4 regions of the Streptomyces montanus genome follow, and region 3 is predicted to be linked to each of the others. Evidence: riboswitches for the same ligand, from Rfam matches in the RefSeq annotation. Region 3 holds a riboswitch; each other region holds the start of a gene.

Region 1 (2,193 bases), on a different contig from region 3:
CATGCGCTGTACGGCCTGTTGGACCGTCTGCGGGCCGCGCACCCGGGTGTCGCCTTCGAGTCCTGCTCGGGCGGAGGCGGCCGGATCGACCTCGGGATCATGGCCCGTACGGACCAGGTGTGGACCTCGGACAATACCGATCCGCTCGACCGGCTCGCGATCCAGCACGGCTTCAGTCAGCTGCACCCGGCGCGGGTCATGGCCGCCTGGGTCACCGACAGCCCGAACACGCAGCTCAACGGGCGCGTCAGCTCGTTGCGCTTCCGATTCGTGAGCGCCATGGCAGGGGTGCTCGGCGTCGGGGGAGACCTGACCGAGTGGAGTGACGAGGAGCTCGCCGAGGCGCGGGAGTGGGTGGAGCTCTACAAGGAAATCCGGCCCGTCGTGCAGCGCGGCGACCTCTACCGGCTGCGGGCGCCGGAGGGCGGGCTGAGCGCGGTGCAGTACGTCCACGGAGACCAGGCCGTCGTCCTTGCCTGGCTCCAGGCCCAGCACCATGGCGAGCCCGTCGGGTCGGTGAGACTGCGCGGTCTCGACCCGACAGCAGTGTACGAATGCCTCGAAACGGGCGAAGTGCACCGAGGTGCCGTGCTGTTGCATCAGGGGTTGCGGACGGGGTTGCGTGGCGACCTCGATGCGGCAGTTTTCCGGCTGCGTCGCATGTGAGTGCTATGTCCGGATTAGTGGCCTTCATTCAAACTCGCCCTGGAATGGAGGCCGCTGGGTCGGTGGCCCGTGAGCAGCGTCATATTCGTGACGGTCCGCTGTCGCCATGTTCACGTAATTCAACTGTGTTCTCGGGGATTTCAGGAATTCACAGAGATCGGCAAAGACGCACCGTGACCGAGATATCGGTCAAGGATCAAGAGAATGGGACACATAGGCAACCCAAAGCTTGTCCCTGTGCGTCTTGTTCGCTTACGTTCGCCACCAATCCGGACGGACGCCCAATCCTGCCGCCGCCCGGAATCCGCACACACTGACCCGTGTACGGCAGGAGCGGGGGACCCACAGGTACAACGCCTGTTCCGGTCTCCGGAACGGCTAGGGGTAAAGCCGCGCGAAAAAGCGTGGCCGGGCATCTCCAGCTCGCACCCGACAGCTCACCTCGTAGGCGCCGGAGAGGAATTCGTCATGCCCGCGAAGGGTAAGCACCGCCGTCCGAAGTCCCAGCGTCTCACTCGCTCGATCGCCGTCGCCGGAACGGGTGGCGCCGCGCTCGTGCTGCCGCTTCTGGGGGCGACCGGCGCGCACGCCACTACTCCTCAGACCGCCCCTGTGTCTGTTTCCAAGAAGGCCGAATCCGTTTCGGAGAAGGCCGCCAAATCCGCTCCGGTGGCGGCCCAGAAGAAGGCCGCGAACCGCACGTACACGGTGAAGAAGGGTGACTCCCTCTTCAAGATCGCCAAGGCGCAGCACGTCAGTGGTGGCTGGAAGAAGCTCTACGCGGACAACCGCCGGGCCATCGGCGACGATCCGGCGCTCATTCACCCGGGCCTGAAGCTGGCGATCGGCAAGAAGGCCGCCTCCGCTTCCGGTCCCGTCAAGAGCAAGGCCGCAGCCCCGTCGTCCGCGACGACGACCACGGCTGCCAAGCCGGCGGACGCGCCGAGCACTTCGAGCGGCTTCACCCTGCCCGTCGCGGGCGCGACCGTCGGCACCCCGTACCACCTGGCGGGCTCCATGTGGTCCAGCGGCTACCACACCGGTGTCGACTTCGTGGTCCCCACCGGTACCTCGCTCAAGGCCGTGGGCGCGGGCACCGTCGTCTCCGCCGGCTGGGGCGGCGCGTACGGCAACCAGGTCGTCATCAAGCTCAACGAGGGCCACTACGCGCAGTACGCCCACCTGTCCTCCCTCTCCGTCTCGGCCGGGCAGTCCGTGACCGAGGGGCAGCAGATCGGCCTCTCCGGCGCGACCGGCAATGTCACCGGTCCGCACCTGCACTTCGAGATCCGCACCACTCCGGACTACGGCTCGGACGTGGACCCGGTGGCGTTCCTGCGCGCGCACGGCGTCACCGTCTGACACCTCCCGCACAGCGACGGGGACCACTCGGGCAGCCGAGTGGTCCCCGTTCCGCGTGCTGAGGGGATCGACAACGGTGGCGGTCCGGCGTCACAGTGGTCATGGTCGGCAAGCGCTTTCTATCGCCTCGGCGGCGAGGACCGGCGACTGCCCGTACCCGTGATC
Region 2 (2,193 bases), on a different contig from region 3:
GACGTCGCATCATGTCAGGCACCAGCGCCCACAGTCCGAGGCACACCACCAGCGTGCCGGCACCGGCCACGATCCCTCCGACCCGGCCCACCGCCACATCCACGACCAGGAGGACCGACCCGGCGAGCGCGAGCGCGAGCACCGCCATCCCCAGCTGGGCGAGATGCGACGAGACGGTCACGAGCTGCGGCTTGGCCCCCTGCTGGAAGAGCCGGCGGTGCAGGGCGGCAGGGGCGGTGAAGAGCATGGCGGCCAGCACGGAGAGCAGCAGCGTGGTGACGTAGGTGGCGCGCTGCATGGTGTCGAGGGACGGGAAGCGCGGGGTGAACGCGAGGGTCAGCAGGAACGCGAAGAGGATCTGTACGCCGGTCTGGGTGACCCTCAGTTCCTGGAGCAGCTCGTTGAAGTTGCGGTCGGCGCGTTCGAGCCGCGTCTCGTGCCGCTCCTCGGCGGCCTGTCTGTCGGGGGCCGGTCCGTCCGTGGGCTGACGGCCGGTGGCCGGTCCGTCGGTGGGCTGACGGCCGGGGGGATGACGGTCGTTGGGGCGGTCGCTGGCGTGACGGTCGGTCATACATGAATGAGTAACCAATCAACGGCCGGCATCACGCCCGCCGCGTGGGACGGCGGCGCCGAAGCTGAACGCCGCCATCCCACGGGCGCATCACCTGACCCGGCCGTACCAGACGCTCTTCGTCCAGATCTTCTGCAGCCTCACCACGTCCCCGGTCTTCGGGGAGTGCCAGATCCGTCCCTTCCCGGCGTAGATGCCGACGTGGTACACGTTCCGGCCCGAGTGGAAGAACACCAGGTCTCCCTGCTTGCGGCTCGAAGCGGAGATGTGGCGCGTCTTGTTGTACTGCGCCGCGGCGGTGCGGGGCAGTGACTTGCCGGCCTTCTTGAACGAGTACAGCGTGAGGCCGGAGCAGTCGAAGCGCTTGGGCCCCGTGGCTCCCCACTTGTACGGGGAACCCTTCTTGGAGGCCGCCACCTGAAGTGCCTTCGTCGCGGGGGTGGCCGCTTCGGCGTCGGACGCGAAGCCGGGGGCCACGATGCTGCCGCCAACGGCGGCGATGGTGAGAGCCGATGCGGTACCGGCCCTGGTAAGCAGCGACGGGACTCGATTGAGCGCAGTCATGCGCAACCCTTCGTCAGCCGCCTGTGAAGGATGACCTGTCGGATTCGGGCTGGCGAAGTTGCCCGGCCGCGTGTGCGGCTTCACCCCAAGGGCCACTCGGATCTCTCCGGCGGCCCGTCGTGCTTGGGTCCTCCACTCCTGCCGATCCACTTCTGTCGACCCGTCATCCGGGCGGCGGCAGGACTCGGCGTCCGCCCGGACCGCCCCGCCGCTGTGGCGGGGGCTTGTCGTCGGAAGGGATCTTGACGCACGAACGTCGGAAAAGCCGAACAGAATCGGCGTTTTGTGGGGTTACTCACCACTCACCTGTTCGGGTGGACAGCCCCGTTTCAGCCAGGGCGTCGAGAGGGTCGAGGGCCCCCGTACCAGCACAGGAATGCCTGATTCCGCCTCAGCGGTACGCGCGCTGAGCAACTCGCATGGGCCTCTGGAACGACCCCCGGCTACGGCGTTCGGGGGTACACCATTTGGTCCGTTTCAAACCTTGCCCGGACGCCTCGTCAGACACCTGCGGGGCTCCGGGCCGGTCCGTGTGCGTCAGCTGTCGGAGTCGGACGGCAAAGCGACGCGAGCCGCGCGGCGTTCGCCGTCGAGGACCCGCAATGCCCGCGCCAGGGTGGGGGCGTGCACCTCGTGCTCACCCCGCTGGTGCATCAGCGCCAGCGCTTCGCGCAGCGCGGTGGCCTTGCTGACCAGTGCCTGCGCGGCGCGCAGGCCGCGGTAGGTGTCGCCGGGGCGCGCGGGGTTGATCCGGCCCAGGAGATCGACCACCTCCAGGTAATGGTCGATCAGTTCGCCCTCCGCGCGGGTCAGGGCCGGCATCGGGGGCAACTCCGGTGGGAGCATCGGCGGTTCACCTGGCGCCGGGGTCGGGGCGCGAGGCCTTGCGGCTGGGGATGATCTGATCGACGAGCCCGTACTCCACCGCCGCCGGCGCGTCCAGGATCTTGTCGCGCTCGATGTCCGCGCTGATCTGCTCCTGGCTCCGGCCCGTGTGCCGCGCGAGCATCTCCTCCAGCAGCGTGCGGGTCCGCATCATTTCCTCGGCCTGGATGGCC
Region 3 (2,193 bases):
TTGCCACCGAGAGCGAGCGGAAAGACCTCGAAGCCTGACGCGCCCAGCGTGCGAAGAGTGAGAGAAGGCATGGGGACGTCAACGGCCGTACCGGACGGCCGTATTCCATGCACGCCGCACGCCTGCACACCGCACGTACGCCCACCCTTTCGGACGTACGTGCTCAAAGTCCCCTGGCTGCTTGCGGGTTGCCGCTTACGGTCCGCTTACGGGTTGATGCCCTTGCTCCGCAGCCACGCCATCGGGTCGATCCCTTCCCCGCCGGCCGTGTGGACCTCCAGGTGGAGGTGCGCCCCGGTGACGTTGCCGGTCGCGCCCACGCGGCCGATGACGTCGCCCGTGTTGACCTTCTGCCCGACGCTGACGCTGATGGACGACTGGTGGGCGTACCAGAGCTCCGTGCCGTCGTCGAGGGTGATCACCGTGCGGTAGCCGTACGAACCGTTCCACCCGGCCTCGGTGATGGTGCCGCTGTGGATCGCCTTGAGCGGCGTACCCGTGGGAGCGGCGAAGTCCAGACCGGTGTGGTAGCCGGAGGACCACAGCGAGCCGGCCTGCCCGAAGGTCGAGGAGATGGTGTACGAGGAGGTGGGCAGCGAGTAGCTCTTCGCGAGTTCCGCGAGACGCTCCGCCTCGGCCTTGCGCTTGGCCTCCTCCTCCGCCTTCTTCTTGGCGGCGGCGGCCTTGGCCTCGGCCTCTTCCCTCTCCTTGGCGGCCGCCTCGGCGGCCTTCTTCGCGGCGGCGGTCTCCGCGGCCTCCTGGGCCTCGCGGTCCACCTGGTCCTGCTGCCGCTCGGCCTGCAGCATGATGCGGGCGCGCAGGGCCTCGCCCGCGTCCGAGTTGCCCTGTTCCGCGTCGGCGGTGGTCAGACCCACGCTGCTGAGCGACGTCGTGTCATCGGCTTCCGCGGAGTCGTCCGCGAACATCGAGCCCACGGACGGCAGATCGGGCATCGAGATGGAGACGGGCGGCTTGCCGGTCTGCGCGCTGGCCATGCCACCCGCGCTGACGGCCGCGATGACGCCGACGCCCAGAACCGTGGAGCTGCGGGCGAGACCTCCGCCACGCTGCTTACTGACGCGGTGCCGGCCCCGAACGGGTCGGAGGGAATCCTCGGTGGGGTTCCACTCCTCCCAGGTCTCCTCGTCCTTACGGATGCCGTAGCCGAAAGTGTCGGGATTGAACTCACTCGGCGCGGACGAGGTTTGCGGGGCAGGCCGGTTGGACGCCACGTAGGCGCACTCCTTTCCTTCCTTCTCGCCTACCGGGTTAGCTGACGGGTTCGGAGCAGGAAGGTCTCCTACGCGCGTCAATCATGGTGTCGCACACCATGAACAACGCCCGATTCACCCCAAGTTGGTGGTTCCCCGGTTCCCTTTCGAGATTCGGCACGTGCGCACGGAGCCGCCTCTTGTGACGGCTGGGACGACCGCGCTGCGTTATCGAACGTTAATAGAGGCAGGCACTGGATTCCAAGCTGTTCTGGATGATCGTTAACGTTTTTGGCCTGGACTTACGGGTCAAGAGGGGAGTAAATCGGGCGAGTTGATTGACTCTCGACCCAGTGGCCTTTGATGACGAAGTGTCAGATGTTACGCGGAGTGGGGTCGTTCGACTACCGAGGGTCACGTGAGGGGCTCGGCTTCACCGATGCCACAGGGAAGACGACGAAGAACTCCACGAGGCTTTGGAGAACTCCACGAGGTGCCAAAGAACTACAAGAACGCACCGAAGAAGTCCAAAAAGCGCTGAAGACGTACAGAAAGCACCGGACAGGACCGAAGACACCCGGAAACACTCAGGGCCGGAAAACACTCAGGGCCGGAATCCATAGGATTCCGGCCCTGAGCCTTCAGTAGCGGGGACAGGATTTGAACCTGCGACCTCTGGGTTATGAGCCCAGCGAGCTACCGAGCTGCTCCACCCCGCGTCGTTAAGATCAGTGTACGCCATCGGCGGGGCCCTCAGCACACGGCTTTACGTCCCCTGCCCGTCCTGCCCGCCGGCCGCCCGGAGGAGGTGGCGGTTGGGCTCGGCGGCCCGCTCCTCGAATTCCGGGAGCACGACGACGTCGGCGCCCTCCGCGGCCAGCAGCCCGCCCCCGTCAGCGGACGCCACGAACGTGTCGGGCTCGCGCCAGGCGGTGACCACGCGGCGCACTCCCGCGTCGATGATCAGCCGCGCGCAGGGGGT
Region 4 (2,193 bases), on a different contig from region 3:
CATCCTGCTGGTCCTGGGCGAGCGCGGCATCGACGTCCCGGACGAGGTACACGCGCGCATCACGAGCTGCACCGACCTGGAAATCCTCCGAGCCTGGCTCAAGCGCTCCCTCACGGCTGCCACAGCGGAAGATCTGTTCGTGGATACGAAGGCCTGACGAACGGCGGTGAAATGCCGGCCCCCCCCCCGCCAGGGGGGCCGGCATGACGACCTCTGGGCTTGATCAGTAAGGCCCGTTGACGTTGTCGATCGAGCCGTACTTGTCGGCGGCGTAGTTACAGGCCGCCGCGATGTTCGCGACCGGGTCGAAGGGGTCGTTTGCCGTACCGGGCACGTGGTAGGCGGCGAAGGTCGGATCGATGACCTGCAGGAGGCCCTTGGACGGCGTCCCGGCCGCGGCGTTGGAGTCCCAGTTGTTGATGGCCTGGGGATTCCCCGACGACTCGCGCATGATGTTGCGGTAGATGCCGTCGTAGGTGCCCGGGATCCCGTTCTTGGCCATGACGTCCAGAGCCTCCTTGATCCAGCCGTCCAGGTTGTTCGTGTACGTCTTCGCGGCGGCGGGAGCGGCGGCTGCCGCCGCCGCGGGCTTGGCGGGGGTCGCCGAGGCCTTCGGGGCCACAGGTGTCGCTTTGGCCTTACTTGTAGACGTTTGTACCTTTTTCGTGCCGAGTGTCAGCGTGAGGCCTGGGTAGATCATCGCCGGGTCGTTGCCGATGACCGCGCGGTTGGCCTTGTACAGCTTCTTCCAGCCGCCCTTCGTGTGATGCTTTCGCGCGATCTTGAACAGCGTGTCGCCCGGGACCACCTTGTACGTGATGAGCCTGACATCCGGAACCGCGACTTTCGCCGCTTTTGCGAACTGCGCGACCTGCGCGACCTGCGCCGACTCGGCGGCGTGGGCGCCGGTCGCCCCCGCGATCGGGAGCGCGAGCGCGACTCCGCCCGCTCCCGCGGCGACGATGCCACGGGTGAGGGGGTGGATTCTCTGACGACGGTGCTTACCTCGTGCGGGCATGACGATTTCCTCTCCGGCGCCTGCGAGGTGAGCTGTCGGGTTCGGGCTGGAGATGCCCGGCCGCACGGTGCGTGCGGCTTCACCCCAAGCCGTTCCGGTATCCGGATCGGCGATTACCTGGGTCCCCCGCTCCTGCCGTAGCGCGTGGATGGATGGGTTCCGGGGCGGCGGCAGGATTCGGCGATCCGCCCGGATCGACGAGAACGTATGCGAGAGCACACAGCAGGAACAAGCCCCGAAATCAGGTCGAGATTCGCCCAACCCGGTCAGAACGAAGGGGCAAATCACCCGATTACGTCGCGGCACAGAACTCAACTTGCCTTCCGCAAAGGCAAAGTAGCCAGACGCGCCACAGCGCCCGATCCGCCCGAACGTGACTCATTTCACGCGATCAAGCGCAACCAAGCACAACCAAGCGCCTGTAAGTGCAGCCAAAGCGGCAATCAAGTCAACTCGGGCATTACGCTCCAAGCACCCAAACAGCCATGCCTCATGGGCGGAGCCCGCCGGACCTCCGCCGGGGAGAGATCCGTGTCCAGGTCGCCACCGGAGAGCCGCCCCACCCCCGGCCCGAGTCGGGCTTGAAGTGGCGGCCGAAGCCCCGGCGTTCGGGAACGCCTGTGCCCCGCGCAGTGAAAATACGGCGCAACGCCCGCCATCTTGGCGGTATTTCTATAGTTGAGCCGCAAGTGGCGGCCACCCCGCACAGCAGCCAGAGAGGCGCCTCTATGCAAAGCACGGCCGACTTCATTGCGGATACCTATGAGCTGGGCACTGGATCGTGGACGATGACACCGGTCACCCGTGGCGCGCTGGGGCAGATCTGGAAGTTGTCCGGGAATGGCACCTCATGGGCAGTGAAAGAGCTCCTCTTCGGCTGTGACGAGCGGCAGGTCCACCGGGAATCCACACTGCGGAACGCCACGGAGAAGCTGGGGATCTCAGCGCCACGGCTCATCCCGAATCGCAACGACGGATACGTCTCCCAACTCACCCCCGCACTGGGCGGGTCCTATGTGAAGCTGTACGACTGGGTCGACGGAACCGAGGCAGACGCGTCTGATCCGGACCTCCTGAGCTGGTGCGGCCGGACCCTGGCCGTCCTCCACAGAGCCGGAGAGGGCGCCAGCGAGACACCGGACTCCTGGTATGAACAGTGCCACCAGGAGGCCGAC

What was found. A riboswitch is a leader RNA that binds a small molecule or an ion and turns the genes downstream of it on or off. The one in region 3 is predicted to bind cyclic di-AMP.
Region 1: linked by a shared signal. The riboswitch ahead of FE633_RS00265 (M23 family metallopeptidase) and the one ahead of FE633_RS35485 (M23 family metallopeptidase) in region 3 are both predicted to bind cyclic di-AMP.
Region 2: linked by a shared signal. The riboswitch ahead of FE633_RS22050 (C40 family peptidase) and the one ahead of FE633_RS35485 (M23 family metallopeptidase) in region 3 are both predicted to bind cyclic di-AMP.
Region 4: linked by a shared signal. The riboswitch ahead of FE633_RS33335 (transglycosylase SLT domain-containing protein) and the one ahead of FE633_RS35485 (M23 family metallopeptidase) in region 3 are both predicted to bind cyclic di-AMP.

What each region holds. Positions count from the first base shown of each region.
Region 1 covers NZ_VBZC01000001.1:56,904-59,096, forward strand. The annotation lists gene FE633_RS00260 (alpha-galactosidase) at 1-666, shown strand, start outside; cyclic di-AMP (ydaO/yuaA leader) riboswitch at 968-1,132, shown strand; gene FE633_RS00265 (M23 family metallopeptidase) at 1,135-2,028, shown strand.
Region 2 covers NZ_VBZC01000024.1:6,471-8,663, reverse strand. The annotation lists gene FE633_RS22055 (DUF6328 family protein) at 1-571, opposite strand, end outside; gene FE633_RS22050 (C40 family peptidase) at 662-1,135, opposite strand; cyclic di-AMP (ydaO/yuaA leader) riboswitch at 1,139-1,303, opposite strand; gene FE633_RS22045 (hypothetical protein) at 1,673-1,981, opposite strand; gene FE633_RS22040 (ATP-dependent Clp protease proteolytic subunit) at 1,989-2,193, opposite strand, start outside.
Region 3 covers NZ_VBZC01000053.1:46,554-48,746, reverse strand. The annotation lists gene FE633_RS35490 (aldo/keto reductase) at 1-71, opposite strand, end outside; gene FE633_RS35485 (M23 family metallopeptidase) at 207-1,232, opposite strand; cyclic di-AMP (ydaO/yuaA leader) riboswitch at 1,244-1,401, opposite strand; tRNA gene FE633_RS35480 (tRNA-Met) at 1,857-1,930, opposite strand; gene FE633_RS35475 (dihydrofolate reductase family protein) at 1,978-2,193, opposite strand, start outside.
Region 4 covers NZ_VBZC01000047.1:29,463-31,655, forward strand. The annotation lists gene FE633_RS49590 (hypothetical protein) at 1-157, shown strand, start outside; gene FE633_RS33335 (transglycosylase SLT domain-containing protein) at 224-1,018, opposite strand; cyclic di-AMP (ydaO/yuaA leader) riboswitch at 1,021-1,171, opposite strand; gene FE633_RS33340 (phosphotransferase enzyme family protein) at 1,747-2,193, shown strand, end outside.